3 regions of the Bradyrhizobium sp. SZCCHNGR1005 genome follow, and region 2 is predicted to be linked to each of the others. Evidence: predicted binding sites of a transcription regulator. Region 2 holds the regulator's gene; each other region holds the start of a gene.
What was found. Region 2 encodes LexA, which represses DNA repair genes until DNA is damaged. Its sites were predicted from a motif close to TGTTCNNNNTGTGTTCNG; they were not measured.
Positions count from the first base shown of each region.

Region 1 (10,611 bases), on a different contig from region 2:
GCATCGGCGACGGCGGTCGCGCGGGACGCGGTGGCGCCGGCGGAGCCATCGAGCGCCTCGGCCGACTGCTTCAGGCCGCTCGCGGCGTCGCTCAGGCGGCCGCAGAGCGTGTCGATGACCTCGCCGAAGCGACGGGTGAGCGCCTCGATCTTCTGCCGGCGCGCATCGCGCCGCGCTTCGGCGTCGGCGCCCTGCAGCGCCAGCCGGTCCGCCTCTGCGGACTTGTCCTGCAGCACGCCGATGGCGTTGGCGAGCGTGCCGACTTCGTCGGTCCGGTCGCGATAGGCGATCTGCACGTCGCGCTCGCCGCCTGCGATGCGGCGGATCAGCTCGGTCAGATTGGAGAGCGGCTTGATGACGCGGGCATTGAACCAGATCGTTCCGAGTGCGGCCGCCCCGATATTGATCAGCAGCAGGGCCAGCGCCAGGATGAAACGGGTCTGGGAGTCGGCGATCGCCACTTCGCTCTGGCGCAAAGCCTCCGCGATCGCCGCATCGCGCAGCGGCAGGATCGTGTCGAGGATCGGGAACACCGAACGCAGGAACTGATCGGGATCGAGGTCGAGCACCTTGCCGCGATTGGGCGCAACCTGCGAGGTGTAGAACTCGCCACCGCGTGCCCAATAGCCGTTCTCGACCTCGGTCAGCGCGACGAAGATCGGCTTCTGATCGATCTCGGCAGCAGCCAGCTTGGCCGACGACCAAATCCGCTCGATGCGCCCCTTGAACATGGCAAGCGCCTCGGCCGGTTCACCCGTCATCGCCTGCTTCGTCGCGATGGCCCGGACGAGTGTCGTGGTGGCGCGGCCGGCCCAGTCACGCAAATCCCAGCCGAGCACGGCGAGACGGGCCGCCTGGCCGACCGCCGCGTTCGCCGAATTGATCCGGCGAACGATCACATCGACATGGCTGCCCGTCGTCTCCTGAATCGTGAACATCCGCGGCACGTAATCGCGGACGAACGATTCGGACCGCGCCGCCTTCGGCTGCGCGACGGCCTCGAGCGCGGCCCCACGGACCGCGCGAAGCTTCTGCTGGATCGAATCCAGCGCAGCAGTGTCTTCGCTCAGCCACGCGAGACTGCGGGCCTTGGCGAACGCATCATCAGACCCCTGAATGACCTTCTGCAGCGTTGCAAGCTCGTCCGCGGTCGCAGGGTTGGGCGAGGCCAGGCGTGGATTGACCATGGCGCGCTCGAGATTCAGCTTCTCCGGCAGCCGCAACATGGCAGACAGCAGTTGCGCATCACCGCCTGCTGCCTTGGCAGCCTGTAGCGCCGTCAACTGCTGCCAGGCGAACCACATGGTTGCGAGCAGACCGATGACCGCACCGAGTAGGAGCGAGAGCAGGAAGACTTGACGAATGCGCACGATCGACCTCGCCGAAGAGGAGCCTAGGCTCCCCGGATAGCTGCGAGGACTTCAATTTGGAGTTAAGAAACTCGGCCCTGCAATGCAGATCCGTAAGCCAATAAGGAAAAGCATTTGCAGCCGACGCACGCGATCTGTTCGGCGCCGCCGGTGAGGATTACCTCAATACTCCACCTTCACCAGATACAAGCCCTCGGGCGGGGCGACAACGCCGCAGGCGGCGCGGCTGCGCGCGGCGAGCGCGGCGGAGAGATCATCCGCACTCCACCGCCCCTGCCCGACCCATACCAGTGAGCCCACCATCGAGCGCACCTGGCTGTGCAGGAACGAGCGCGCGGAGGTGAGCACCGTCACGGCATCGCCGTCTCTGATGACGTCGAGTTGGTCCAGCGTCTTCTCGGGCGACCTGGCCTGGCACTCGGTGTCGCGGAAGGTGGTGAAATCGTGCTTGCCGATCAGCCGCTGCGCAGCTTCATGCATCGCGTCCGAATCGAGCCGCTGCGGCACGCGCCAGACCCGCCCCACATCGAGCGCGAGATTGGCGCGCCGGTTCATGATGCGATAGCGGTAGTGACGCTTGCGCGCCGAGAAGCGCGCTTCGAAGGTGTCGGGCACGATCTCCGCAGAGAGCACCGCGATCGGGTTGGGACGCAGATGGGCATTCAGCGCATCGCGCAGGCGATCCGGCCGGAAGTCCTTTTCGATGTCGCAATGCGCGACCTGTCCCGTCGCATGAACGCCGGCATCCGTCCGTCCCGAGCCGTGGACGCGGGTGGCGACGCCGCAGGTGGCCTGCGCCGCCGCCTCAAGCGCGCCCTGCACGGAGGGCAGGCTCGCCTGCAGCTGCCAGCCGCAGAACGGTGCGCCGTCATATTCGATGGTGAGCTTGTAACGGGGCATGTGGTTCTGTTGTTGCCGTCATCGCCCGGGCAGGCGGGCGATCCAGTATCCACCGACATCTCGGTTCGACAAATGAACGCCTCGGCGTACTGGATACCCCGCTTCCGCGGGGTATGACAGCCTCAGGAAAAGCGGGCACCGCGCTTCAGTGGCGTGCCGCGCAGGAAATCCGCAGCCTGCATCGGTGCCTTGCCGGCGCGCTGCAGCTCGATGATGCGGATCGCACCCTCGCCGCAGGCAATGGTAAGGTGATCGTCGAGCACCGCGCCAGGATCGGCATGAACCGCGCCGGAACCGGAGGCAAGCTCGCAGCGGAGAATCTTGACGCGAACCGCTTCGCCGTCCACCTCGACCTCGCTCCAGGCGCCCGGAAATGGCGACAGCCCATGGATGTGACGCAGCACCGCGTGCGCCGGCTTGTTCCAGTCGATCCGCGCTTCCGCCTTGTCGATCTTGGCCGCGTAAGTGACGCCGTCCGCCGGCTGCTTCGTCAATGTGAGGTCGCCATGCGCCAGCGCTGCCATCGCACGCACCATCAGACCGGCGCCGATCGCGGCGAGCTGATCGTGCAGATCGGACGCGGTCATCGCATCCGATATCGCAATGCGTTCACCCATCGCGATATCGCCGGTGTCGAGGCCGGCATCCATTTTCATCACCATGGCGCCGCTCTCGGCGTCGCCTGCCATGATGGCGCGATTGATCGGCGCGGCGCCACGCCAGCGCGGCAGCAGCGAGGCATGCAGATTGTAGCAACCGAGCCGTGGCGCATCGAGGATGGACTGGGGGAGGATCATGCCATAGGCCACGACCACGGCCGCGTCGGCATTGTGGGCGCGAAACTCCGCGAGCGCGGCCTCGGTCTTCAGCGTCTTCGGCGTGAACACGGGGATCCCGAGCCGCCGCGCCTCCTGCTCCACCGGTGTCGGCTGCAGCGCAAGCCCGCGGCGGCCGCCGGGCTTCGGTGCGCGGGTATAGACGGCCGCGATCTCGTGGCCGTCGGCGGCGAGCTCGCGCAAGGTCGGCACGGCGAAATCCGGCGTACCCATGAAGATCAGGCGAAGGGGCATTGGCGCAATCTCGTCTTGCGAGGTCAGCCTCCCTGCGCTCGTCACGCCCGCACTTGTCGCGGGCATCCACGTCTTTGGTCGTTCAAGGCCGCAGCGTGGATGGCCGGGGTCGCTTGGCTTGTCGTGCTAAGACGCGCTTCGCGCTTTTGCCCGGCCATGACGGAGAGAGACGTCGATCATTCCGCCGCGCGCTTGGCGGCTTTGGCGAACTTCTTCATGACGCGGTCGCGCTTCAGTTTCGACAAATAGTCGATGAAGAGCACCCCGTTGAGGTGGTCGATCTCATGCTGGATGCAGGTGGCATAGAGACCTTCGGCGTCCTCCTCATGCACCTTGCCGTCCAGATCGGTGAAACGGACCCGTACCTTCGCGGGCCGCTCGACCTCCTCGTAATATTCGGGGATCGAGAGGCAGCCCTCCTGATAGACCGACATTTCGTCCGACCTGGACAATATCTCCGGGTTGATGAAGACGCGCGGCTCCGGATTGCCCTCGCCATTCTCGTCCCGCTTGGACAGATCCATGGTGATGAGGCGCAAGGGTTGCGCGACCTGGATCGCAGCGAGCCCGATCCCGGGCGCGTCGTACATGGTCTGGAACATGTCGTCGACCAGCTGCCGGATCTCCGGCGTCAGCTTTTCGACAGGTTTGGACACCAGCCGCAACTGCTTGTCGGGCAGGATGATGATTTCTCGTAAGGCCATGGCGGGCGATTTAAGCGCCGGACGGCACGCGGTCAATCTGAACCGCCGACGCTTAAGACATCGCGAACCGTGTTTTTTAGAACCTCGTTAACCAAGAGTTTTAACCCGCGGTTAACCATAAATGTTCTTATTTTGTTCCTATTTACTCAGGAATCTGGTATAGGGGTCCGATGACCTCCGTGAACCCTGTCGTCTTCGCGATCGGCGATCTGCCGGTCCGGGCCTCTGACGCACTGCTCGGCTTCGGCGCGCTAGTGCTGTTGCTCCTTGTTGCCATCACGGTGGCGGTGGCCCGGTCCGGGCGGCGCGGCGCAGCGCTTGCAATGATGCAGGCCATGCGCGCCGACGAGCTGGAGCTGCGCCTGTCCGAAATGCTGCGGGTTCAGAACGAGGCCTCCGGCCGCGTCGATGCGATGACGCAGGTGCTCGCCGGCCGCCAGGCGGAGCTCGCGCGCGCCGTCAACGAGCGGCTGGATTCGGTGACGCATCGCGTCGGCCAGTCGATGGAGCAGACGACGCGCCACACGATGGATTCCTTGCGCGTGCTGCACGAGCGGCTCGGCATCATCGACAACGCGCACAAGGACCTGACCGAGCTGACAACACAGGTCACGACCTTGCGCGACGTGCTCGCCAACAAGCAGGCGCGCGGCGCCTTCGGCCAGGCGCGAATGGAGGCGATCGTCCAGGATGGACTGCCGAAAGGCAGCTACGCATTCCAATACACGCTGACCAGCGGCAAACGGCCGGACTGCGTCGTATTCCTGCCCGATCAGCGTCCGCTGTGCATCGATGCGAAATTTCCGCTGGAAGCCGTCACCGCACTGCATGATGCGCGCAGCGACGAGGAGAAGCGATTCGCCTGCCAGCGGCTGCGTGCCGACGTGCTCAAGCACGTCAACGACATCGCCGAGAAATACCTGATCACCGGCGAGACCCAGGACACCGCGCTGATGTTCGTCCCCTCGGAATCGGTCTATGCGGAGATCCATGACGGCTTCGACGACGTGATCCAGAAGGCCTATCGCGCCCGAATCGTGCTGGTATCGCCGTCGCTGCTGATGCTCGCGATCCAGGTGATGCAGCAGATCATGAAGGACGCGCGCATCCGCGACGCCGCCGACCAGATCCGCAACGAGGTCATGCACCTCGGCGACGATCTCGGCCGTCTGCGCGAGCGCGTGCTCAAGCTGCAGAAGCATTTCGGTGACGTGAACGAGGATGTCAGGCAGATCCTGATCTCCGCCGACAAGATCGAGAAGCGCGCCGGCCGCATCGAGGAGCTCGATTTCAGCAAGCCCGACGCATCAGTCGATTCCCCGCGGATCACCCCGGCCGCGGCGCCGGACTTGTTCCCTCTCTCAGGCCGGATGCAGGCGGGAGAGTGAGTTGGCTTGCTGCATTTGGGGGACGAAGCCTACTCAGCAAAAGTCGTCATCGCCCGGCTTGACCGGGCGATCCAGTATCCCAGAGACCGTAGATGGGCGCACGCAGCTTCTACGTTTACATTCTCGCAAAGCGTATCGGCGGCACACTGTATATTGGTGTCACCAACGATCTGATGCGGCGGGTTGCGGAACATGGGATGAAAGTGGCCGAGGGCTTCACTAAGCGATACGACGTTGCTCGCCTCGTTTATTTCGAAGTCTTCGATCAGGTTGAACCAGCGATCCAGCGCGAAAAACGACTGAAGAAGTGGCCACGCGATTGGAAACTTCTCTGATCGAAAGAGAAAGCCCGAACTGGATTGACCTCTATCCGCAAATTGCCGGAGCTCTATAATTACTGCCTCTGGAATACTGGGTCGCCCGGTCAAGCCGGGCGACGACGAGTGTTTTGGTGGAGGCGACTAAATCTGCTACACGCCTTCCATGACCGCACCCGACGCCGCATCCGACATCAGCGCCGATAACGGCTCGCACGAGGCCGATGCCCCCGCCCCCACCTGGCGCGAGAGTATCGCCGTCTACCTGCAGCCCCGCGTGCTGGTGGTGCTGTTCCTGGGATTTTCCTCCGGCCTGCCGCTGGCGCTGTCCGGCTCGACATTGCAGATCTGGATGCGCGAGCTCGGCGTCGATCTCGGAACGATCGGCCTGTTCGCCCTGGTCGGCACGCCCTACACGCTGAAATTCCTGTGGGCGCCTTTGGTCGATGCGCTGCACGTGCCGCTGTTCACGGCCGCCTTCGGCCGCCGCCGCGGCTGGCTGGTCTTCGCGCAATTGCTGCTGATTGCCGCGATCATCCTGCTCGCGCTGACTGATCCTGCGCGGGCGCCGTTCATGGTGGCACTGGCCGCGCTCCTGGTCGCAGCAACCTCATCGACCCAGGACATCGTGGTCGACGCGTTCCGCGTCGAAAGTCTGCCCGAAAGCGAGCAAGCCGCCGGCATGGCCGCTTATGTCGCCGCCTACCGCATCGGCATGCTGATTTCGACGGCCGGCACACTTGTCGTCGTCTCGGCGTTCGAAAGCCGCGGGCTGCCGCGAGCTTCATCGTGGATGTGGGGCTACGTCGTCATGGCCGCGCTGGTGCTGATCGGCACTGTCACAGCTCTCCTCGCGACCGAGCCGGCGCAATCCAAGACGGCTGAGGCAGCGACGGCCGCGGACACGGCAATGACGCGCGTGATCCATGCCGCGATCGGCGCCTTCTCCGAATTCCTCAGCCGCAAGGATGCGCTGGCCGCGCTGGCCTTCGTGGTGCTGTTCAAGTTCACCGATGCGTTTTCGGGCACGATGACGGCGCCGTTCGTGATCGATCTCGGCTTCAGCAAGGTCGATTATGCCGCGATCGTCAAAGGCGTTGGGCTTGCCGCCACGCTCGCGGGCGGCTTTGCCGGGGGCTTCGTGGCGCGGCGTTATTCGCTCGCGACCAGCCTGTGGATCGGCGGTGCGGTGCAGGCGCTGGCCAATCTCTCCTTCTCCTGGCTCGCGATCACCGGCGTCAACCAATGGGCGCTGGCGCTCGCCATCTCAGCGGAGAATTTCACCAGCGCCGTCGGCACCGTGATCTTCGTCGCCTATCTTTCCGCGCTGTGCCAGAACCCGCTGCACACTGCGACTCAATATGCCTTGCTCACGGCGCTCGCAGCGGTGGGACGGACTTATCTCTCGTCAGGCGCGGGCTACGTGGCGAAGGCGACCGGCTGGCCGCTGTTCTTCGCCATCTGCGTGCTGGTGGCGATCCCAAGCCTGATCCTGCTCGGCTGGCTGCAGCGGCGCGGACATTTCGACGCACTGCAGACGCAGATCTCAGCTAACGCTTGAGGTCATCGCGCACGATTCCATTGAGCCGCTCGAACTCCGCGACAACCGTATCGCAGGCTGGCTTTGCGGCCTCGCAAAGAACGTCCATTTTGATGAAGAGATGATCGCCATCCTGGACCACATGGCGCCGAATTGCGGTGGGATAGGCTGGATGACCCGACGGCGCAAATGACCAGACGCTGAGGGCCGCTTTGTCCTCGATGACGGTCCAGCCAGATTGCATTGAACTCCTGGTCCCCGGCTTGGCGCGTAGTGACTCCAAGGCCGAGGCAACCGTGGGATAACCGAGGTCAGCCTGAACCTCGTTGTTGGATGCAGCCGCCGCTCCCGATCCCAGCGCTATCGCAAGCGCAAGCGCGTATAGCACTTTCACTCCCGCCGCCTCCCCAATGACGCGCGAATATGGCGCGTCGTCATCGTGACACAACCTAGCCAGGAATCAACGTTTCACCAAGCTCCATTTCGTCACGACCGCCTCGCTCAGCTGACCGGCGTCCTGCGCGCAGGAGACTTGATCGACCTTCACCGCGATCTGCTTGCCGAGCAGGCCCTTCAGCTGCGCGGCCTGCGCCTTGTTCTCGATCATGAGTTGGAACGTCTCGGGTCCGGTCTCGAGATTGCAGAGCCCGTTCGGTGGCGGCAGCCGGCGCGGTTCGCTGGCGATCTGATAGGCCATGGCCGGCTCGCCAGGCTTGGCTCCGCGGACCTTCAGCATGTTCAATTCGCCCGACAGCACGTCGCCGGCATTGATCGGCTTGCCAGCCTTGAGCGGCTCATCGCTCTGCTGCGCCACAGCAAGCGAGGCTACCGTCGTCGCCAGAATCGCGCCCAAAGCCAAGCGTTTGCCGAATCCGGGTTTCGTCATCATGAACTTCCGTATGTGTGCTTAGAACAGAGTTCGCTGCCGCATCGCCGCCGACAACGTGCCTTCGTCGAGATAGTCAAGCTCGCCGCCGACCGGCACGCCATGCGCCAGCCGCGTGACCTTGACGTTCGCCTCCTGCAGGAGGTCGGTGATGTAATGCGCGGTGGTCTGGCCGTCGACCGTCGCATTCAGCGCCAGGATGATCTCCTGGACCTCCGGCGCGTGCGCGCGCTGCACCAGCGCATCGATGGTCAGATCCTGCGGACCGACGCCGTCGAGCGGCGACAGCGTGCCGCCGAGCACGTGATAGCGGCCGTTGCTGGCTTTCGCGCGCTCCAGCGCCCAGAGATCGGCGACGTCAGCGACCACGACGATCATCGCCCCGTCGCGGCGCGGATCGGTGCAGACCGTGCAAGGGTTTTGCGTGTCGATGTTGCCGCAGGTCTTGCAGACCTGGATACGCTCGATGGCGACCTGCAGCGCCGAGGTGAGCGGCGTCATCAGCGCTTCGCGCTTCTTGATCAGGTGCAGCGCGGCGCGGCGCGCCGAGCGCGGCCCAAGCCCGGGCAGGCGCGCGAGCAGCTGGATCAGGCGTTCGATCTCGGGACCGGCGACGGCCATCAGTTCAAGGACTTCATGACGTGCAAACTAGCCGAAGCCGAATCCAGGAGGCAGGCCGAGCTTGCCGGTGATGGCCTGCATCTTCTCCTGCATCGCGGCTTCCGCCTTGCGGCGCGCGTCATTGCACGCGGTCACCACGAGATCCTCGAGGATCTCGGTCTCTTCGGGCTTCATCAGCGACGGATCGATCTTGATGCCCTTCACATCCATCTTCGCGGTCATGCGGACCGCGACCAAGCCACCGCCGGAGGTACCCTCGACTTCGAGATTGCCGAGTTCCTGCTGCATTTCCTGCATCTTCGACTGCAGCTGCGCCGCCTGCTTCATCATGCCGAGAAAGTCGGCCATGGCTTACGTCCTCTCAAAACGATTCCAGATCGTCGTCGCTGTCGGACTCGTCGACCGGCTCGACAGCGCTGCTAACTTCCGATTCCGGCGGCTCGGCGGCAAGCTTGCGCACCTCGACCACCTTGGCGCCAGGGAAGCGGGCCAGCACCTCCTGAACCCGCGGATCGGCTTCCGCCGCGCGCTCCCGCTCGCTTTTCGCGCGCAGGTTCTGCTCGCGCAAGGTCGGCTGTCCCGGCTCGTTGGAGACGACGACCGTCCAGCGCCGGCCGGTCCAATCCTCCAGCTTGCGCCCGAGATCGGTGACAAGCGCGCGCGGGGCGCTGCGTTCCAGCGCAATCTCCAGACGCCCGTCCTCGAAGCGGACCAGCCGGACATCGGCCTCCAGCGCGCTCTTGGTCATCACATCGCGGCTCTTGCCGGCGAGCGCGACGAGTTCCTGGAAACTACGAAGCCGAAGCGCGGGGGCTGCGTCCTGCGATGCTGGCGGCGGGCTCGCCATCTGCGGCCGCATCGGGCTGCCGACGGCCGCGAGGGTCGGGCCTTGGCTCAAGCCTTGGCTCGGAGCTTGGGCGCGCTGCGGCGCCATGCCCGCCGGCATCGACGAGGAGGACAGGCCGGCCGTCGTCATGGTCGGCGCCGGGGCGCTGCGCTGGACCGCAGCCGAAGAGACCCCAGGTGCGGCGCCGCCATTCTGCTCGATCATCCGGATCGCTTCATCGGGCGTCGGCAGATCGGCGGCGTAGGCGATCCGCACCAGCACCATTTCGGCCGCCGCTGCGGGCCTGGTCGCAGTCTGGGTTTCGGCGATACCCTTCAAGAGCATCTGCCACATCCGCGACAACACACGGATCGACAGCTTGGTGGCGAAATCGCGCCCCCGCAGCCGCTCGGTCTCGCTGAAAGCGACATTGTCGGCCGTGGCCGGCACGAACTTGACGCGGGTGACGAAGTTCACGAATTCGGCAAGATCGGACAGCACCACCACCGGATCGGCGCCAACGTCATACTGGTCGCGGAATTCCTGGAACGCCGCGGCGATATCCCCGCTCGCCAGATGCTGAAACAGGTCGATGACGCGGGTGCGGTCGGCGAGCCCCAGCATCTGCCGGACCTCGTCGGCGCGCACTTCGCCGGCCGCATGGGCGATCGCCTGATCGAGCAGCGACAGCGAATCGCGCACCGAGCCTTCGGCCGCGCGGGCGATGATGCCGAGCGCTTCCGGCTCGATGCCCACGCCCTCCTTGGCCGCGACATTGGCGAGGTGCTTCATCAGCACGTCAGCCTCGACCCGGCGCAGGTCGAAGCGCTGGCAGCGGGAAAGCACGGTGACCGGGACCTTGCGGATCTCGGTGGTGGCGAACACGAATTTGGCGTGCTCCGGCGGCTCCTCCAGCGTCTTCAGGAAGGCGTTGAACGCCGCCGTCGACAGCATGTGGACTTCATCGATGATGTAGACCTTGTAGCGCG
Region 1 is NZ_JAUEZC010000002.1:1,022,786-1,033,396, reverse strand. It holds gene QXZ85_RS10845 (methyl-accepting chemotaxis protein) at 1-1,370, opposite strand, end outside; gene truA (tRNA pseudouridine(38-40) synthase TruA) at 1,533-2,270, opposite strand; gene fmt (methionyl-tRNA formyltransferase) at 2,393-3,340, opposite strand; gene def (peptide deformylase) at 3,517-4,044, opposite strand; gene QXZ85_RS10825 (DNA recombination protein RmuC) at 4,224-5,432, shown strand; gene QXZ85_RS10820 (GIY-YIG nuclease family protein) at 5,525-5,767, shown strand; gene QXZ85_RS10815 (AmpG family muropeptide MFS transporter) at 5,916-7,310, shown strand; gene QXZ85_RS10810 (hypothetical protein) at 7,300-7,683, opposite strand; gene QXZ85_RS10805 (hypothetical protein) at 7,750-8,175, opposite strand; gene recR (recombination mediator RecR) at 8,197-8,796, opposite strand; gene QXZ85_RS10795 (YbaB/EbfC family nucleoid-associated protein) at 8,824-9,144, opposite strand; gene QXZ85_RS10790 (DNA polymerase III subunit gamma/tau) at 9,158-10,611, opposite strand, start outside.
Region 1: the regulator LexA is predicted to act here: its motif matches at 4,167-4,184, upstream of QXZ85_RS10825 (DNA recombination protein RmuC).

Region 2 (10,611 bases):
GAGTTCTTCGCCGAGATCGATCTGCTCGGCGCGCTGTCGGCCTGTCCCGGCGGCGATTGCAGCGCGACCCATTCGAGCGATGCCGCCGCGTGCTATCCGCTCAAGATCGAGATCTTCGAGCCGGATCGATCAACGCTTGCCAGCTGGACGTGGCCAGCGCCGAGCGGCTACCATCGCCGCCATGGCGCGCCCGCTTAGCATCGGCGACTGCACAGCCGCACTTCCAGGATCGAAGTCGATGAGCGCACCCCGTCAAATCATCACAGGCCGCGCGCGGCTTGCTACCGATGTCGTCGGTCACGGCCAACCGGTCGTCTTTCTGCATGCTGCGGTTTTCGACCGCATGATGTGGCGCGCGCAAGTGGATGCCATCAGTGCGACGCATATGGCGATCGCCTATGACCGTCGCGGCTTTGGCGGGACTGCCGCGGAGAAGGAAGGCCATTCTCAAGTGGCGGATTTGCTGGCGGTGATAGACACCGTCGCAAGCGGCACGCCTGCGATCCTTGTCGCCTGCTCACAAGGCGGACGAATCGCGCTCGACTTCGCGCTTCGTTATCCATCCCACGTCCGGGCGCTGGTGCTGGTCGCGCCATCGGTCAGCGGCGCGCCCGAACCGGTCTATCTACCCGCAATCGCGGATCTGATGACACAGCTTGCGGAAGCCGAGGCGGCCTGCGATTGGGATCGAGTCTGCGCGATCAAGGCCCACATGTGGCTGGACGGTCCACTCCAAGCCGAAGGCCGCGTTGCCGGTGAGCTGCGCCGGCTGTTCATCGACAAGAATGCCATTGCGCTGCGGTCGCCGCCGATCGGTGCGAACCTCGATGCGACGCCCGCCTTCCCGTGCCTCGGCGAAATCTCCTCGCCCTCGCTCGTGATCTGGGGCGACCTTGATTTCCCTCATATTCAAGAGCGAAGCCGCCTGATGGCAGCGACGATGCCGAACGGATCGGGACGCGAATTGACCGGCACGGCGCACCTGCCGAGCCTGGAGCGGCCAGCCGAGGTGACCGTCCTGCTCACGGAGTTTCTCGCGCGACTGTGAGTGAGCATCTGCAGACAACGTCTGACGATACCTGGAGGGCGAAGCAGCGGCGTATCTGGGCGGCCACCGATCGACTGTCCTGACGGCCCTGCCGCCGAAGCGCTTGGCCTTGCATCGAAGCTTCGATTAGAAGGCGGAATCGGTCGGCGCTGCGCCGGCCTGTTCGGAAGGAACTCTTCATGGCCCTGATGCCGGTCTCTGATGCCTTGGCCTTGGTGCTCGACGGCGCCGCGCCGCTGCCGGAGGAAAAGGTCGCGCTGGACCAGGCCTATCACCGGGTGCTGGCGCGGGACGTCGCGGCGCTGCGGACCCAGCCGCCGCAGCCGATGTCGGCGATGGACGGCTATGCGGTCCGCGCCGCGGATGCCGACCGCGCCCGCGCCACGCTCAAGGTCATCGGCGAGATCGCGGCCGGCCGGCCGTTCGATCGCACGCTCGGGCCCGGCGAGGCCGCGCGCATCTTCACCGGCGGCGTCGTTCCCGACGGCGCCGACGCCATCGTGATCCAGGAGGACACGATCGCGGATGGCGACCACGTCACCATCACCGAAGCGGCCAGGAAGGGCCGGCATATTCGCCCGGCCGGCGCGGATTTCCACGAAGGCGACGTGCTGCTCAAAGCCGGCCGACGCCTGAGCGATCGCGACCTGTCGCTCGCCGCCAGCATGAACTATCCCGAGCTCCCGGTGCACCGCCGCCCCAAGGTAGCGCTGCTTGCCACCGGCGACGAGCTGGTGATGCCGGGGTCGAATCCCGGTCCCGGCCAGATCGTCTATTCCAACGGCTACGCGCTGCGCGCCCTGGCGCGCGCCGAGGGTGCAGATCCCATCGACCTCGGCATCGCCGCCGACACGCTGGACTCGACGGTCGCAGGCATCCGCCGCGCGCGCGAGGCGAAAGCCGACATCCTGATCACGACCGGCGGCGCCTCGGTCGGCGATCATGATCTGGTCAAGCAGGCGCTGGACGCCGAGGGCGTGGACATGGCGTTCTGGAAGATCGCGATGCGCCCGGGCAAACCGATGATGCATGGACGGTTGGGCCAGATGCGCGTGATCGGCCTGCCCGGCAATCCCGTCTCCTCCTATGTCTGCAGCCTGTTGTTTCTGGTGCCGCTGATTCGGAAGCTCGTGGGCTTGGCTCAAATCCACCCTGCCCGCGAGACTGCGCTGCTCGGCCGCGACCTCGCCGCCAACGACGTCCGCGAGGACTATCTGCGCGCGCGGCTCGAGGTGCGCGCCGACGGCGCGCTGGTCGCAACGCCGGTGACGCATCAGGATTCCTCGCTGCTCGGCAACCTCGCGCTATCGCAGGCCCTGGTGATCCGCCCGGCTTTTGCGCCCGCGGCAAGTGCCGGCTCCGTCTGCGAGATTCTGAGGCTGCCAGACTAAACAGGGTGCAGCTGCCAAATATACCGCCAGGGATCTCGCAGCTATTTTGCGGGCATCGAGCAGGCATCTTGCGCACCACCTTCATTGCAAATTAATGATTGCAGAACACATATCGAACAGATAGTGTCCGTTCATGATTTGTTTCGAAGATGTTGCGGGCGCCGCGAACTGAGGACGTTTCGAACGAGAACGCTTCAAACGAGAACGTCTTGAACGAGAGCGTCTTGAACAAGAACGTCTCGGGCGAGAACGACACATCAACCTGGGGATCTGGTCGAGATGCTGACGCGCAAACAGTACGAACTTCTGCGGTTCATCAACGAACGTCTGAGGGAAGCTGGCGTGCCGCCCTCCTTCGATGAGATGAAGGACGCACTCGATCTGCGCTCGAAGTCGGGCATCCATCGTCTGATCACCGCGCTGGAAGAGCGCGGCTTCATCCGCCGCCTGCCCAATCGCGCGCGCGCCATCGAGGTGATCAAGCTGCCCGAACTGTCCCAGGCGGCGAACAACCGGCGTGGCTTCACGCCGTCTGTCATCGAAGGTAATCTCGGCAAGGTGCGCACCAGCACGCCGGCGATCGACGAGGGCGATCGTCCCGTCGCCGTCCCGGTGATGGGCCGCATCGCTGCGGGCACGCCGATCGAGGCGCTGCAGACGCGCAGCCACACCATCAGCGTCCCGGCCGACATGCTCGGCTCCGGCGAGCATTATGCGCTGGAAGTCCGCGGCGACTCGATGGTCGATGCCGGCATCCTCGATGGCGACATGGCGCTGATCCAGCGCAACGACTCCGCCGACACCGGCGACATCGTCGTCGCGCTGATCGACGATGAGGAAGCCACCTTGAAACGTTTCCGCCGGCGCGGCGCCTCGATCGCACTGGAGCCGGCCAACACCGCTTATGAAGTCCGCATCCTGCCGCCCAACCGCGTCAAGATCCAGGGCAAGCTGATCGGGCTGTACCGCAAGTACTGATCGTCACGCGCGCGAACTGGATCGCGCGCAATTTGATCTGACGCGTTGGAGGTCTCTTCCGACGGCGCTGATGATGATTGCACTTCGATCGCGATGCAACACGCTCAAACGCTTGTGATCGCGAAGCGCCGTACGGGGTGCAGATCAGCGCAGAATTGCCGTCAAGCACGCGCTAACATCGTTCCTGATGTCCACTCTGATAGAGGCCTGCGCCTGTCCGGGGGGAGCGTGGGTTGCTATCTCGAACGAGGAGCGATCCGATGTGTGACTATAGCCTGCATGCTGTTGCGTCCCGCCCGGCGAAAGTCGGGGAAACGCTGATCTCGACGACGTTCCGCGGAACCTCGACCCGCGGCTTCGCCTCCGAGAGCGAGCCGAATGTCGCCGTGTGTATGCTGCCCGGGACGGAATTGGCGTTTGCCGACGACGTTCGCTACGACAGCCGCTGGATCTGGACCCGCACGATCCGCGACCGCGTGGCCAAGTTCAACACGATCGAGAAGCATGTGCCCGATCGCCACCATGATGCGATCGAGTTCGCAGATGGTCGGCATGTGCTGGTGACCCAGCTCTGCGAGGGACAACGCGTCACCGTGCTGCAATTGCCCGCGACCAAGCAGCCGGCCGAGCGCAGGCCGCTGGGCACCGAGGCTTCGAGCAGCAGCGAAACGACGCCGGTGCGGCGGATCTCGATCACCTGAACTGAGAAGCGCAACGGATGCGAAGACAAATGGGAACATTCGGCCCTCGGCGGAAGTTATGGTTCGCCGGGGGGGAGAATGGCCCGTGGTCAACAAGATCAATTGGCAAAAGGCCGGGCGCATCACTGAGCCCGGTCGTTACATATTCACGTTCGGATGGCTGACCGTGACGGCCGACGATATCGCGGTCTGGCAGCAACATCCCGATGCGCTGTTCACCCTGGTGGAGCTTCCACCGCCATCGCGAAGCCCGTCGGATGGCGACGAGGACGACGACGCATCCGAATATCATCTCGGCACGTTCGAACTGCCGGATTGCTAATCCACCGCCCCCTGCTCCGCCTCCGGCGGCGTCGCGTCCTGGGATCTTGGCGCCGGCGAGCGCGGCGCCAGCGTTGCCTGGAAATCGCCCGCATCGGGAGCAGCCGGCCACCACGGCCGCTGCGTGCCGTTGGGCCGGACGGCCTCGACCGCAAAGCCGTCGCCGCGCCGCGTGAGGGCCAGTCCACCCTGATGCTGCAGCCGGTCGCGATCTACCACTAAGGCCGTGCAATCGGGCGGCGCTTGCCTGACTGTCACGACCAGTGCGGCCCGCGCGCAATCGTCCTCCAGGGCCTCGGCGCGCAGCGCGAGCGAGACGAAGCGGCCATCGGCAAGCGGCACCACGCAGCCGGCGTCATCGCAGGACACGCCGTCGCCGAGCGAGCTATCGGCCGGCGTTCGCGCATCGGCATCGGCGGCGAGCCATTCCTGAGCAAGGAAGGCGTCCTTACCCGTCCGGATGAGATGCAGCCGGCCCTCGCGGCCGCGCACCGCGACGTTGCGGCCATCGGCGGAGATCAGCATGTCCGGCTGCGGCGTCATCAGCGCCCAGAGAATCGAAGCCGCAAGCAGACCCGCGCCGCTCCAACGCAGCGGCGTGCGCAGCAGACCCATCAGGATGAGGCCAAGACTTGCGGCGATCACGGGACCGATGCCGAACGCATGGATGCGACCGACCGCGCCGGGCAGGTTTGCCACCCAGCGCGTCACCGCGATCATCCAGTCGATGCCCCATCCCATCAGCGACCAGAACGGACCGTCGAGCCCGAGCGGCGCCGCGAGCAGTCCCAGCAATCCGGCCGGCATGACCAGAGCGGAGACCACCGGCATCGCCGCGAGATTGGCGAGCACGCCGTAGGGTGTCACGCGATGAAAATGAAACGCGGCATAAGGCGTGGTCGCGAGCCCCGCGATCAGCGAGGCCAGCAGCAGCATGGCCAGTTCGCGGCCGCCCCATAGTGCGATGCGCGCTGTCGTCGAACTGTCGGGCGTCGCGAACAGATGCGGCAGCCCGAGTTGTACCAACGCCACCAGGCCTAAGGTCGCGGCGAACGACATCTGGAAACTGGGGTGCACCAGCGCCTCCGGCGCGATCGCTAGCACGATCATCGCGGCGACAGCGAGCGTGCGGAAGGTGATGGCGCGGCGATCGACCAGCACGGCGATCAGCACGACGGCGGTCATGTAGAAGGACCTTTGGGTCGCGACTTCCGCGCCCGACAGCAACAGATAGAAGGCCGCGGCGACAAGCGCGGCGGCAGCCGCCCACTTCTTGATGGGGTGGCTGACATGAAGCCCCGGGATCAGCGCCAGCAGCGCGCGCACGGCAAAGAACACCACGCCGGCAACGACGGCCATGTGATAGCCGGAGATCGACAGCACATGGCCGAGCCCGGAGATGAACATGGCGTCGTTGACCGGCGTCGTAATGGCGTCGCGGCGGCCGGTCAGTAGCGCGGTTGCGATCGCGCGCTCGTCGCCGTCGAGCCGGGCGCGGATGCGCGCATCGATGGTGTCGCGCAGGCCCTGCATGAAGGCGGCATAATGCAGGCCGAAGCCGCCATCCTGCGGCGGGGCAACCGTCTTGATCGCGCCCATCACGAAGCCGGAGGCACCGATGCTCTGGAAAAACATGTCGCGCGAAAAGTCGTAAGAGCCAGGCCGAAGCGGCGCGAGCGGTGGCAACAGGCGCGCTTTGAGCTGCACGAAGCTGCCGACGTCGGGCGCCATGCCCTTCCGTACGGATAGCCGCACCCGCGCCAGCGTGATCTCACCACGCGCGGTTTCCATCTCGGTCACGCGCAGCACGAAGCGATCGGTGCGCTCGCGGATGTCGCGGGTCTCGACGAAGCCGGACAGCGTGACCGAAAACAGCGGTCGGGCCAGTACGGTGTGCGCGAGCCGCGCCGTCCGGGCTGTTGCGACGGCAAAACCCGCGGCGACCGCAGCGATCATCACCGCAGCCGGAAACAGCCGGTGACGCCGCAAGACAAACGCTCCGGCAGAGATCATCAGCGCGAGCACTGCAGCAACCCACAGCACCGGCTCGTGATCGGCAGCGAAGTACAGCGCGATCCCGGCGCCAAAGGCGACCGGCACCCACGGCAGGAGCCGCCCTGCCGCGGCCTCGGCGTGCGCCCAGGCCTTCAGTCTGGCGAGCAGCGACGACCATGTCGGGGTATCGGCAAGATAGCCGCCGGCCTGCGCCGCCCGTCGCGGCGGCCAGACATCCGCAATGCTGCCGGCAAAGCCGCGCCCCCGGCTTGGCGGCCGGTCCGGCTCCGCCATCGCACTCGCACTCCCTGAACGGGCGAAAGGCTACTGGAAGCTGCAAGTCGACGGCTAGCAGAACGGAACGAGAATCTCCGAATGGCACCACCACCTCAAGAAAGGGTGGAACTTTCTCCTCGCTCGGGAGTTGCTGGCGTCATGATCGACCAAGCCAATCCGTTCGCCGATCTCGGGCTCGAGCAGGCGATCCATCTGCGCTGGGCCCTGCGCGACATCAGGGCGCGGCGCCTGTCGCTGTCACCGGTCAATGACGACGATCTGCGGCTCTTGACCGAACGCGGCCTCGTCGAGGTCGAAGATGGCGTCCCCGTGCTCACCCAAGCCGGGCAGGATACGCTCGAATGAGCGCGAGCGTCTGATTCCGGCCGCTGCGCGCAACCGGCCACGCGATCTTGGGCCACGCGATCTTGGGCCGAGCCATTCGTCACATGCAACCGCCGCGAAATGACGGCGGCGATCAGTGTCGGCGATAAGTCTCGTCTTCAGCCCTTCGCGACTTCCTTGGCAAAGGTGTCGCGCAAGCCGATCGTGCGATTGAACACGAGCTTGTCCGGCGTCGAGTCGGGATCGCGCACGAAATAACCCTGCCGCTCGAACTGCATCACCGCGTCCGAATTGGTCTCCGCGATCGCCGGCTCGATCCGCGCATCCTTGAGGATCTCGAGCGAGTTCGGGTTGAGGTCGGCGGCGAAGTTCGCCGCGTCGGGCGCGGGATTAGCGAACAGCTGATTGTAGATGCGGATCTCAGCGGTGCGCGACTGCGCCGCCGGCAGCCAGTGCATGGTCGCCTTCACCTTGCGGCCATCGGGGGCGTTGCCGCCACGCGTTGCAGGATCGTAGGTGCAACGGAGTTCGACGATCTCGCCGGCGGCGTTCTTGATCACCTCGCGGCACTTGATGAAATAGGCGTAGCGCAGCCGCACTTCCGTGCCGGGCGAGAGGCGGAAGAACTTCTTCGGCGGGTTCTCCATGAAATCGTCCTGCTCGATATAGAGCTCGCGGCCGAAGGCGATCTTGCGCGTGCCGGCGGAGGGATCATCGGGGTGATTGATCGCCTCGATCTCCTCCACCTGGCCTTCCGGATAGTTCTCGATCACCACCTTCAACGGCCGCAGCACGGCCATGCGACGCAGCGCCGTGCGGTTGAGCTCCTCACGGATGCAGAATTCCAGCATGCCGACATCGACGATGCTGTTCGACTTGGCGACCCCAATACGCTTGACGAATTCGCGCACCGCGGCCGGCGGCACGCCGCGACGTTTCAGCCCCGCGATCGTCGGCATGCGCGGATCGTTCCAGCCGGCGACATGCCCCTCCTGCACCAGCCGCGTCAGCACGCGCTTCGACAGCAGCGTATAGGTCAGGTTGAGGCGCGCGAACTCGTACTGGTGCGGATGCGAGGGCACCGGCAGCTTGTCCAGGAACCAATCGTAGAGCGGCCGGTGGTCCTCGAATTCCAGCGTGCAGATCGAATGGCTGATGCCCTCGATCGCGTCGGACTGGCCATGGGCGTAATCATAGCTCGGATAGATCGACCATTTGTCGCCGGTGCGCGGGTGGTGCGCGTGCAGGATGCGATAGAGCACGGGATCGCGCAGATTGATGTTGCCGGCGGCCATGTCGATCTTGGCGCGCAGCACGCGCGCGCCATTGGGGAATTCCCCCGCCTTCATGCGCCGGAACAGGTCCAGATTCTCCTCGACCGTGCGGTCGCGGAACGGGCTGTTCTTGCCGGCCTCGGTCAAGGTGCCGCGGGACAGCCGAATTTCCTCCTGCGACTGATCGTCGACATAGGCGAGGCCGGCCTCGATCAGCCCTTCCGCCCAGCCATAGAGCCGCTCGAAATAGTCGGAGGCATAGAACAGGTTCTGGCCCCAGTCGTAGCCGAGCCAGTGCACGTCGGCCTGGATGGAATCGATAAATTCCTGCTCCTCCTTGGCCGGGTTGGTGTCGTCGAAACGGAGATGGCAGCGGCCACCGAACTCCTGGGCGATGCCGAAGTTGAGAGCAATCGACTTGGCATGGCCGATATGCAGATAGCCGTTCGGCTCCGGCGGGAACCGGGTCACGACCGTCTTGTGCTTGCCGCTGTCGAGATCGGCCTGGACGATGTCGCGGATGAAGTCGCGCCCTGTCTCAGCCGTCGTGTCTGTCGTCGTCATCAAACCCTGTCCTGCTTCGGATGTCGCGAGACTATGTGCCAAATCCGCAATCCCCAAGGAAGGCTTTAGTTATGCGCGGGTCCTGCTATACACCCCCCGCCTCTACGCCACCGCCCGGAAACTGCTGTCGCTGCCGCCCATGACCCAACCCATCGTCACGCGCTTTGCCCCCTCCCCGACCGGTTTTCTCCACATCGGAGGCGCCCGGACGGCCCTGTTCAACTGGCTGTATGCGCGCGGTCGCGGCGGCAAGATGCTGCTTCGAATCGAGGACACCGACCGCGAGCGTTCGACCAAGGAGGCGATCGACGCCATCCTGGACGGGTTAACCTGGCTCGGGCTCGATTGGGACGGCGAGGTCATCTACCAATATAGTCGCGCCGCGCGGCATCGCGAGGTCGCCGAGCAGCTGCTCGCCAGCGGCATGGCTTACCGCTGCTATGCCACCCCCGAGGAGCTCGCCGCCATGCGCGAGAAGGCCCGCGCGGAAGGCCGCACGCGCCTCTATGACGGCATGTGGCGCGATCGTGATCCGAAGGATGCGCCGGCAGGCCTCAAGCCGACGATCCGGCTGCGCGCGCCCCTGACCGGCGAGACCGAGATCGAAGACCAGGTACAGGGCCGCGTGGTCTGGCAGAACGAGAATCTCGACGATCTCGTGCTGCTCCGGGGCGACGGCAATCCGACCTATATGCTGGCGGTTGTCGTCGACGACCATGACATGGGCGTCACCCACATCATTCGCGGCGACGATCATCTGATCAATGCTGCGCGCCAGAAGCAGATCTACGATGCGCTGGGATGGGACGTGCCGTCGATGTCGCACATCCCGCTGATCCACGGGCCGGATGGCTCAAAGCTCTCCAAGCGCCACGGCGCACTCGGCGTGGACGCCTACCGCGCCATGGGATATCTGCCGGCAGCGCTGCGCAATTACCTGGTGCGGCTCGGCTGGAGCCATGGCGACCAGGAGATCTTCTCCACCGAGGAGATGATCAAGGCATTCGACCTGCCCGCGATCGGCCGCTCCGCCGCGCGCTTCGATTTTGCCAAGCTCGAAAACCTCAATGGGCATTACATTCGCCACACCGACGATCGGGCGTTGGTGGGCATGTTCGAAGACGTCCTGAACTATGCGCCGCAAGGCGCGGCGCTGAAGCCCAAGCTCAACGACACGACACGCGCCCAGCTCATGGCGGCCATGCCGAGCCTGAAGGAGCGCGCCAAAACGCTTTTGGAGCTCATCGACGCCGCGGCCTTTATTTTCGCGGAACGGCCGCTCCCGGTCGATGCCAAGGCCGCGGCACTGTTAACACCTGATAACCGGGCCCTGATCGGACGGCTCTGCCAGGCGCTTTCCGCCGTCGAGCCCTGGAGCGGCCCGGCCACGGAAGCCGCATTGCGCCAGTTCGCCGAGGCCAACGATCTCAAGCTGGGCGCCGTCGCGCAGCCACTGCGCGCCGCGTTGACCGGACGGACCACCTCGCCCGGCATTTTCGAGGTGCTGGCGGTGCTCGGACGTGATGAATGCTTAGGCCGACTTAAGGACCAGGTTACCTCATAAGGTCGCATTTACCCCCATCTTGCAGCGCACAGGGCAATACGATACGCATTTGCGCGGCATGCACTAGAAAAGCTCACTCGCCCTGCCATCTAGATGAAAAGGGCGCTCAACGATCTCATCGGGGACAACACGATGGACGCAAAATCCAGCACGA
Region 2 is NZ_JAUEZC010000009.1:188,329-198,939, forward strand. It holds gene QXZ85_RS29380 (urea carboxylase-associated family protein) at 1-198, shown strand, start outside; gene QXZ85_RS29385 (alpha/beta hydrolase) at 239-1,048, shown strand; gene glp (gephyrin-like molybdotransferase Glp) at 1,228-2,439, shown strand; gene lexA (transcriptional repressor LexA) at 2,719-3,417, shown strand; gene QXZ85_RS29400 (hypothetical protein) at 3,678-4,118, shown strand; gene QXZ85_RS29405 (hypothetical protein) at 4,204-4,440, shown strand; gene QXZ85_RS29410 (ComEC/Rec2 family competence protein) at 4,437-6,728, opposite strand; gene QXZ85_RS29415 (hypothetical protein) at 6,870-7,076, shown strand; gene QXZ85_RS29420 (glutamine--tRNA ligase/YqeY domain fusion protein) at 7,214-8,893, opposite strand; gene gltX (glutamate--tRNA ligase) at 9,033-10,457, shown strand; gene gltA (citrate synthase) at 10,590-10,611, shown strand, end outside.

Region 3 (10,611 bases), on a different contig from region 2:
CGATCTCGGCATATTCGATGCTCATGCGAATAGACCGTGCATGTACCAGGCGGGCTGCACGACTCTGCCCGGCTGCTGCTCGATCTCGCGGTCGTAGAGGCCGTCGCGATAGAGCCAGAACCGCAAACCGTTCTCGTCCTCGACGCGAAAATAGTCGCGCGTCAGCCCCTGCCCATCCGGCCGCCACCATTCCATCGCGATCCGCTCCGGCCCTTCGGCACGCACGATCGCATGTGCGGCACGCCGCCAGACGAAGCGCGCGGGCGGCCCATCCGGCACCTGCGCGATCACCTGAATTTCCTCAGGACAGTCAAAAAGCCGCAAGGGCCGCAGCGGCGGCTCGCCCTCGACGCGCGCGGGCCAGTCGGCCTTCGAAGCCGCAACAAGCTGCTGCTGCGCTGGAGCCGGCAGGCTTGCGCGCTCGGGAATGTGGGTATCCACAGGCAGATGCACGATGACGCGCTTGCCCCCGATCCGCGCAGCAATACGATCGATCAGCGCGGCGATCTCGTCATTATCATGAACATGGGCGTCGAGATCGCGCTGCTCCTGCACCACGAGCTCGCTGCGGCTGGCGCACAACCGGATCAGGTCGAAGCCGAAGCCGGGATCGAGCGGATCGCTCAAGGCGTCCAGCCGTTCGCGAAACAGCCGGTCGATCACGCGCATCTCCGTCACCGGCCGGCCGGTATCGACCGCGATCATGCGCACCACACCGTCGGTGCGGAAGAAATAAGCCTCCAGCCGCCGCGCGCCCTTGCCTTGCTGCGCCATCGCAGCCACCAGCATGGATGCGAGGCTCGACAGGCTCGCGGCGATGACGGTGTCGGTCGCCACCGGTTCGGCAAAGCGCTTCTCGACGATGTAGTCCGGCGGCGGCTTGCGCGGACTGATCGGCGCATCCGCTTCGCCCAACGCCTGGGCCAGCACGCGCGTGAAGACCGCGCCGAAGCGCGCGGTGATCTCGTGGCGGCCGCGGGATGCGACATCGCCGATGGTCTTCAACCCCGCGCGGCGCAGCCCCAGCGTGATCGCCTCGCCGGCGCCGAGTGCCACCACCGGCAACGGACTGACGACAGCCGCCTCCTCACCGTCAAGCACGATGCGGCCGTGGACATGGTGGTTCAAGGTGCGCGCACAGATCGCATTCGACGCGATCGCAGCCGACACGGTGAAGCCGCGCGCGGTCAGCGCGTCGCACAAGAGCTTCATCAGCATGGCCTCACCGCCGAACAGATGGGCGCAGCCGGTAACATCGAGCGCCAGACCATGCGGCGGGTCGAGCGCCACCAGCGGCGTGAAGCGGTCGCACCAATCGGCGATGTCCTCCAGCGTCTTGGTATCCGCCGCGGTATCGGCTTCGTGCACCAGGAGGTCCGGACAGATGGCGCGGGCATTGGCGAGCGGCAGGCCATGCGTCAGGCCCCAGCGGGCCGCCGCCTCGTCGAGCGAATGGATCAAAAGCGCGTTGCCGTCCTTGATGACGACGACGTTCGGCTTGCCGTCATCAGGCGTGGCGCTTGTGGATGCCAGCTTTCGCTTGATGCGATCGATCGGCAGGCGCGGCAGCCACAGGCTGAGGATCCGCCGCCGGTTGGCTGAAACACTGGTCATCGCAGGTCCACTCCATGATCCATCGCCCGGTCTGGCCGTGACGGTTGCGAACAAGCTCGGCATCGAAGCGCGGCGCGCCCCAGGCGGTCCAAGACGCCCCGGGCAAAGACGGCGCGGTGCGCAACATCCAGCGCGTTTCGGCGGTCGAAGGGACGGGCTCGGCGGCGATCCGCAACATCAACCCGGCGACGCCGGACGCTTGTGCCGCCAGCGTCAGCTTGCGGCTGGCGACGAGATCGAACTTCTTGGTCTCGCCCCAGACCTCGATCATCACGGCGCCGAGCGCATCGCAGGCGAGCGCATCCGCGCCTGTGCGCAGCGCCGTTTCGAGATCGGGCGCACGCACCGTCACCAGCAGGCGTGGATCGAGGCCGAGTTCGGCCAATCCACATGGCGACAGCGCGCCGCTCTCCCGTTCGGCAAAATCCTGCCTGATCCAGATCAGCGGCCGCCGCGCCGAGACGCGCGCCGCAAGCCCAAAGACAAAGCCGGTTGCGGCTGCCGCCTGCGTTCCGCTCGGCGCAAACACTTCGTGCAATGCGCCGGTGGCGAGCCCGCCCTGCAAGGTCGCGTCGACCTCGTCATGGCCGAGCGCGACACGGCGCCCCTCCAGCGTGCCCTCGCCCGCCTCGAGGCGGGCGATGCCGCTGCGCAGGCGCGCAAGCGTGTCCATGCGTGCGCCGGTCATGCGTCGCCGCTCCTTCTCGCCCCGTTACAGGTCCTTGCGGTTGAACCCGCAACGAACCTCTTTGTTCATGATACGTTCTAATATAAAGCTAACGCCTTGCGATGAGTCAATCGGGATTGACCCGGACGAGATTCACGCAACGGAATCAAAGGGATTCAGGCCGATGGAGCTGCTACGCAAACTGGAGATCCTGGCCGATGCCGCCAAATACGATGCCTCCTGCGCCTCCAGCGGTACCGAGATGCGGGATTCCAGCGACGGCAAGGGTCTCGGCTCGACCGCGCCCGGCATGGGCATCTGTCATTCCTATGCGCCCGACGGCCGCTGCATCTCGCTGCTCAAGATCCTTCTTACCAATGCCTGCAATTACGATTGCCTCTATTGCGTCAATCGCGCTTCCTCCAACGTCCCTCGCGCACGCTTCACGGTGGATGAGATCGTCAAGCTCACCATCGACTTCTATCGCCGCAACTACATCGAGGGCCTGTTCCTCTCCTCCGGCATCATCCGCAGCCCCGACTACACGATGGAGCAAGTGGTGTCGGTCGCGCGCAAATTGCGCGAGGAGCATCGTTTCCGCGGCTACATCCATCTGAAGACGATTCCCGAAGCGGACGAAGCGCTGATCGCGGAAGCCGGCAAATATGCCGACAGGCTCAGCATCAATATCGAGATGCCGCTGGAGACGAGCCTCGCCAAACTCGCACCGGAAAAGAACCAGCGCGCGATCCGCCGCACCATGGGGCGGCTCCGGCTCAAGCTCGACGAAGCGGATGAAGCCAAAAAGGCGATCCGCAAGGCCCGGCCGCCGCGCTTTGCGCCCGCAGGCCAGAGCACGCAGATGATCGTCGGCGCCGACAGCGCTGACGACCGCACCATCCTGGCGACCTCGGCCAATCTCTACGGCGCCTACAAGCTGAGGCGTGTCTACTATTCCGCCTTCAGTCCGATCCCGGATGCCAGCCGCGCGCTGCCGTTGCAGGCGCCGCCCCTCGCGCGCGAGCACCGGCTCTACCAGGCCGACTGGCTGATGCGCTTCTACGGCTTCGACGCCGAGGAAATCGTCGACGAAGGCGAAGGCATGCTGCCGCTCGACATCGACCCCAAGCTCGCCTGGGCGCTGCGCCACCGCGACCGCTTTCCGCTCGACATCAACACGGCGAGCCGCGAGGAGCTGTTGCGCGTGCCGGGCTTCGGCACCCGCACGGTCGAGCGCATTCTCACCATGCGCCGCGCGACCTCGATCCGGCTCGCCGACCTCACCCGACTGCACGTGGCCCGGAACAAGGCGCTGCCGTTCATCGTTCTCTCAGACCATCGTCCGTCTCGCGGGCTGCTTGATGCCGCCGGGCTGCGGACGAGGCTTCAGCCGAAGCCGCAGCAATTGGGATTTGGATTCTAACCGAGCCGTCATTGCGAGGGACGAAGCCCCGAAGCAATCCAGGAGCCAGACAACGATTCTGGATTGCTTCGTCGCCTTCGGCTCCTCGAATGACGGGAGGAGACAGATGCACATCGTCACCCTCGACAGCAACACCGACTTCGACGGCTGGCGCAAGGCGGCGCGGGCGTTGGCGACGAACGACGTCAAGCCGGCGGAGGTGACCTGGCGCGTGCGAGGCGCGACGGCTGACCTGTTCGACGATCAGGCCGAGACGACGCTGCCGGAGGTCCCGGAGGGCACGTTCTCGGTGCCGGCGTCATTCGTCGAATTGGCGCAATCCGCCATCCTGCATCGCGATCCCAATCGCTTCGGCCTGCTCTATCGGCTGTTGTGGCGCCTGCGCGCCAATCACGACCTCATGACCCTCGCCACCGATCCCGATGTCGCCCAGGTCAATGCGATGGCGCGGGCGGTGCGCCGCGACGAGCACAAGATGCACGCCTTCGTCCGCTTCCGCGAGATCGGCCGGGAACGCGAGACGCGTTACGTCGCCTGGTTCGAGCCGGAGCACCACATCGTCGAGCTCGCCGCCCCCTTCTTCGCGCGCCGCTTCGCCGACATGCCCTGGTCGATCCTCACCCCCGACCTCTGCGCGCATTGGGACGGCAGCCGAGTCAGCTTCACGCCCGGCGTGAGCAAAGCTGAGGCGCCGTCTGAAGATCGGCTCGAGGAGGTCTGGCGGCGCTATTATGCGAGCATTTTCAATCCTGCACGGCTGAAAGTGAAGGCGATGGAGAAGGAGATGCCGAAGCGATATTGGCACAACCTGCCCGAGGCCTCCCTGATCAAGCCGCTGATCGAAACCGCCGCCCAGCGGGCGAGCGCGATGATCGCCGAGCCCGGCACCGAAGCGCACAAAGCGCAGAAACGGGTTGAGGAGACAGTGATGGCCCGCAAGCCCAAAGCTCAAACTAAGGCTCACGAAACTAAGGCTCATGCATCCAAGCCGCACGAGACCGATGCCGCCGCTCTTGAGACGTTGCGTGAAGAAGCTGCCTCTTGCCGCGCCTGCCCACTGTGGAAGAACGCCACCCAGACCGTGTTCGGGGAAGGGCCGGCGCACGCCCCGATCATGCTGGTCGGCGAGCAGCCCGGCGACAAGGAAGACCTCGCGGGCCAGCCGTTCGTCGGCCCGGCCGGGCAGATGCTCGACCGCGCGCTGGACGAAGCCGGTATCGACCGCACCAAGGTCTATGTCACCAACGCGGTGAAGCATTTCAAATTCGTGCCCCGCGGCAAGATCCGCCTGCATCAGAAGCCGACGACGCCGGAGATCAAGGCCTGCCGGCAATGGTATGAGCGCGAGCTTGCCGCGATCCGCCCAGCCCTCGTCGTCGCGCTCGGCGCGACCGCCGCGCAATCCGTGTTCGGCAAGATCACCCCGGTCAACAAGAGCCGCGGCCATGTGGTGGACCTGCCCGACGGGGTCAAGGCGATGGTGACGGTCCATCCCTCCTATTTGTTGCGATTGCCCGACGCGGATGCCAAGGCGCGCGAATATCAGCGCTTCGTCGAGGACCTGCAGATCGCTGCGCATGCGATGAAGCGGTCGGTTCGGGCAGCGTAGTCGTCGAAAATCTTCGTAGCCAAATACCGGGAATGAGCTCGCCGGCCCGTGTCCTGTTCGGTCTTTATCTTTGAGTTGGGTCAAAACCCCGCCGCCAGCACGAACTATCGTCCAGTTCAGATCCGAACGGCCTGCAAGGTGCTCGGATCGCGGGGTCGGATCATTCCGAACCGCAGGACAGGGCGAATGGCACACGGGCGAGGCTGGCTTCGATGCAGCTCGCCTGCTGTTCGCCGGGAGCTCCGCCGTGCGATCTGCCACGAGCAGTCCAGAGTAAGCGCGTCATCAGCATCCGGGCACGACGGCCGCGCGGAGCCACTGTGCGAGTCTCGGCGCCTTTTCACATGAGCAGCGAATCAGCGGAGAGAGACGGATGAGACAGCCTGGATTGGATCACCGCCATCGTGACAAGAATGGCGAAATCAGCAGAAAGCACGGCAACACCCTGATCCGCACGCTGCGCACGATCTACGGCCCCGGCTTTGCGAAGGGAGCCGCCGACTCGGACAGGCTCGCAGACGTGCTACACCGCATCGACGAGGAGTCGCTCTCGCAGCTGGTGCATCATCATGAGCGCGGCGAACTGGACGACAAGATCAAGAACGCGGCGTGAGTGCGCGACTCCTCGGACCGACAAAGCGATCGACCCCATCGGCACCGCTACGATGCCGACGGGACGTCGCAAGGTGATGGCGAGCTTGAGACCGCTCCGGCTCACGCCGCCAGCGTGTTCTCCACGAGCTTGATGAAGTAGGACGTGCCGTAGACGATCGCCTCGTCGTTGAAATTGTAGGCGGGGTGATGCAGCCCGGCCGAGTCGCCATTGCCGATGAAGATGAAGGCACCGGGCCGCGCCTCCAGCATGTAGGAGAAATCTTCCGCGCCCATCATCGGCGGCATCTCATGTACATTGGTCTCGCCCGCGACCTCCTTGGCGGCGCGCAACGCGATCTCGGTCTGCTCGGCATGATTGACCGTCACCGGGTAGCCACGCGTATAGGTGAGGTTGATCTTGGCGCCGGTGATCTGGGCCGTGCCCGCAACCACCTCGCGCACGCGTTTCTCGACGAGATCGCGGATCTTCGGCGTCAGCGTTCGCACCGTGCCGCGCAAAGTCGCCGTCTGCGGAATGACATTGCGGGCGTTGCCGGCGTGGAATTCGCACATCGAGACCACCGCCGACTCCAGCGGGTCGACATTGCGCGAGACGATCTGCTGCAACACCGTGACCAGCTGCGCGCCGACCAGAAGCGAATCGATGCAGTTGTGCGGCTTGGCCGCGTGGCCGCCATGGCCTTCGATGGTGATGTCGATGTTGTCGGTCGCGGCCATCAACGGACCCGGCCGGATCGCAAACGCACCGACCGGGATGCCGGGGCCGTTGTGCATTCCATAGACCTGGTCGATCTTGAAGCGCTCCATCAGGCCATCCTTGATCATGGCATGGGCGCCGCCGCCACCCTCCTCGGCCGGCTGGAAGATCACGGCGACCTCGCCGGCGAAATTGCGGGTCTCGGCGAGGTAGCGGGCCGCGCCCAGCAGCATCGCGGTGTGGCCGTCATGGCCGCACGCATGCATCTTGCCGGGTGTCTTGGAGGCATAAGACAGGCCGGTGGCCTCCTCGATCGGCAGCGCGTCCATGTCGGCGCGCAAGCCGATCACCTTCACCTCACCGTTGCCCGGCTTCCTGCCCTTGATCACGCCGACCACGCCGGTCTGGCCGAGGCCCGTGGCGACCTCGTCGCAGCCGAATTCGCGCAGCCGCTCGGCCACGAACGCCGCGGTCCGATGCACGTCGTAGAGCAGCTCCGGATGAGAATGGATATCCCGCCTCCAGGCCTGGATATCGGGCTGCAGATCGGCGACGCGATTGACGATAGGCATAGGAAATTCTCGTGATCCCTGTTGGCATTGAGGCCTGTGTAGCATGCAAGATGCACACCGCCCAACCGATAGACGTCCGCGAGCAATGCGGCCATGCGCATGAAGATGGACTTGTCCCCCGGCCATCCCGCTGACTAAAACCGCCGCAAGCAGACCAGGGAAGGACGCCGATGCCAAGGCAGCTCGAGGGACAATTCGACTATATCGTCGTGGGCGCCGGCACGGCCGGCTGCATCCTGGCGAACCGGCTCTCGGCCGACCCGACCAAGCGCGTCCTGATCCTGGAAGCCGGCGGCAACGACAACTGGATCTGGTTCCATATTCCGGTCGGCTACCTCTTTGCGATCGGCAATCCCCGCTCCGATTGGATGTTCCGGACCGAGCCGGAGCCGGGGCTCAACGGCCGCTCGCTGGCCTATCCCCGCGGCAAGGTGATCGGCGGCTGCTCCGCCATCAATGCGATGATCTCCATGCGCGGCCAGGCGGCCGATTACGACCATTGGCGCCAGCTCGGCCTGGCCGGCTGGTCCTATCAGGACGTACTGCCGGTATTCCGGCGGCTGGAGGACCACTTCCTCGGCGAAAGCGAACACCATGGCACCGGCGGCGGCTGGCGGATCGAGGCTCCGCGCCTGTCCTGGGCCGTCCTTGACGCGGTCGGCGACGCCGCGGAGGAGATGGGCATCCGCCGGATTCCTGATTTCAATACCGGCGACAACGAGGGCGTCAGCTATTTCCATGTCAACCAGAAGCGCGGGCGGCGCTGGTCGTCAGCACGGGGCTTCCTCAAGCCGGCACTGAGCCGTCCCAATTTGCGGCTGGAGACGCATGTGCTGGTCGAGCAGCTGATCGTCGAGAACGGACGCGCGGTCGGCGTGCGCTTCATCCAGAACGGCGAGACGATCGAGGCACGCACGCGAGGAGAAGTCATCCTCAGCGCCGGCGCGATCGGGTCGGTCCAGGTGCTGCACCGCTCCGGCATCGGGCCGGCGGAGTGGCTCAGCCCGCTGGGGATCGACGTGACGCTCGACAAGCCTGGCGTCGGGCGCAACCTGCAGGACCATCTGCAGCAGCGCGCGATCTACAAGGTCACGGGCGTCCGCACGCTGAATGAGACCTATTACTCGCTATTCCGCCGCGGCCTGATGGGGCTGGACTACGCCCTCCGCCGCCGCGGCCCGCTCACCATGGCGCCATCGCAGCTGGGCATCTTCACCCGCTCGGACTCGACGCGCGACCGCGCCAATATCCAGTTTCACGTGCAGCCGCTCTCGCTCGACAAGTTCGGCGATCCCCTGCACCGCTTCCCCGCGATCACGGTCAGCGCCTGCAATCTGCGTCCGACCTCGCGGGGCACCGTGCGGATCCGCTCGGCCAAGCTGGATGAGGCGCCGTCGATCGCGCCGAACTATCTGGCGACCGAAGAAGACCGCCAGGTCGCGGCCGACGCCATCCGCGTCACGCGCAGGCTGATGAAGCAGAAGACGCTGGCGCGCTTCAACCCGGTCGAATTCCTCCCCGGCCCTGCCGTCGGCGACGACGACGCGTCGCTGGCGAAGGCGGCCGGCGATATCGGCACCACGATCTTCCACCCCGTGGGCACGGCCAAGATGGGCACCCGCGACGATCCCATGGCCGTCGTCGACGAACGTCTGCGCTTCCATGGCATCGCGGGGCTTCGGATCGCAGACGCCTCGATCATGCCGACCATCACCTCGGGCAACACCAACACGCCGACCGCGATGATCGCGGAGAAAGCCGCGGCAATGATTTTGGAGGATGCGAAGTAGTCTCTCTCGATCGTCATTCCGGGGCGCCCGCAGGGCGGACCCGGAATCCATTTCACCACCGTCTGCAAGGCCAAATGGATTCCTGTATCTGACCGGGTGTCACTGTCATAGTGGCGGCGGGTAGAGACAGCTCGTTGGATTCCCGGTTGCCTCGGCGACCGTAACCCGGCTTGGGCGTCTCCGCTTGCCTTGTCTGATCGAACAGTCGCATGAGCGCCGATTTCCGGTAGCTCGCATACAGGTCTGATCCCCATGACAGCTCAGTCTCTTGCGCTCGCGGCCGGCATCGATGTCGGTCAGCGCTTTCTTGATGTCGGCCTTGCTCCCTCGGGCAAGACTTTCCGGGTTGCCAACGCTGCCGAAGGCGTCGCCGCCGTGGTCGAGCGGTTGACCCAGGCCGGCGTCGGCCGTGTCGTGCTGGAGGCGATCGGCCCCTATGCCCGGCAACTCGTCAGCGCTCTCGGCGCGGCCGGGTTCGAGGTCGGTCTCGTCAATCCGCGCCGCATCAAGGCATTCCGTGAGTTTGAAGGGCGCCGTGCCAAGACCGACAGGCTGGACGCGCGGCTGATTGCGCGCTTCGCTCTCGCCATGACCGACGCCATTCGCCCATTGCCATCCGCCGAGCAGCTGACGCTCAAGGCCCTCACCACACGTCGTCGCCAGCTCACGGAAATGATCGCCATGGAGAAGACACGGCTGAAACAAACCGCCGAGCCACTCCTATTGGACAATCACCGTGCCACCATCTCTGTTCTGACGACCCAGTGCCGCCAGATCGAGACCGAACTCGACCGCCGGATCGCCGCCGATCCGCAGCTTGCCTGCAGCTTCGAGATCCTCACCTCGATCCCCGGGATCGGCGAGCGCGTGGCCACTGTGCTGATCACCGAACTGCCTGAGATTGGCCGCGTCGATCGCAAGGCTGTCGCCAGCCTGGCCGGCCTCGCGCCGCATGTCAGCCAGTCCGGCAATGCGCCGCCCCGTGCCGCCATCTCGGGCGGCCGCCCTTGCGTGCGCACGGCGCTCTACATGGCCGCCCTCGTCGCCAGCCGTCACAATCCCCGAATGAAAGCCGCCTACCAAGCCCTGCGAGAACAGGGCAAGCCCGCCAAGCTCGCCCTCATTGCCATCGCCCGAAAGCTGTTGGTCACCGCAAACACCATGGTCAAAAACAACACCCGATATACCCAGCAATCGCTTGACAGCTAAGACAGTCGCCGGGCTCCCGCCCTTCGCGCGTGCCCCGGAATGACGATCTCAAAAAGCTCCGCCAGCCCCCTATTTCCGCTCCAGCCTCCAGGCCCCGTCCCAGTCCGACCCGGGCGGATTTTGCTTCAGGCCTTCGATGCGCGCGACCAAAGCCAGCGAGGGACCATCTCCAGGCGCCACCTCGAGCGCGGCCGTAAAAGCGGCGAGCGCCTCATCCCAGCGCTGCGCCCGGTAGGCGGCGAGGCCTTCGTCGTAATGGTCGCGCAACAGTTCCTGCTCCGGCGTCAGGCCGCCTTTCGCGCCCATGATCTCGAACACGGTCTGCGGTTGGGTCTGGCCGAGCACGACGATCCTGTCGATCTCCCGGACCTCGATCACTGCTTCCCCCGCTTCGGCGGTCGCCTCCGAGATCAGG
Region 3 is NZ_JAUEZC010000010.1:42,795-53,405, reverse strand. It holds gene QXZ85_RS29775 (error-prone DNA polymerase) at 1-25, opposite strand, end outside; gene QXZ85_RS29770 (DNA polymerase Y family protein) at 22-1,614, opposite strand; gene QXZ85_RS29765 (DNA repair protein) at 1,508-2,302, opposite strand; gene QXZ85_RS29760 (putative DNA modification/repair radical SAM protein) at 2,466-3,704, shown strand; gene QXZ85_RS29755 (UdgX family uracil-DNA binding protein) at 3,811-5,313, shown strand; gene QXZ85_RS29750 (hypothetical protein) at 5,687-5,926, shown strand; gene QXZ85_RS29745 (M20 aminoacylase family protein) at 6,028-7,197, opposite strand; gene QXZ85_RS29740 (GMC family oxidoreductase) at 7,368-8,987, shown strand; gene QXZ85_RS29735 (IS110 family transposase) at 9,240-10,196, shown strand; gene QXZ85_RS29730 (adenylate/guanylate cyclase domain-containing protein) at 10,266-10,611, opposite strand, start outside.
Region 3: the regulator LexA is predicted to act here: its motif matches at 2,365-2,382, upstream of QXZ85_RS29765 (DNA repair protein).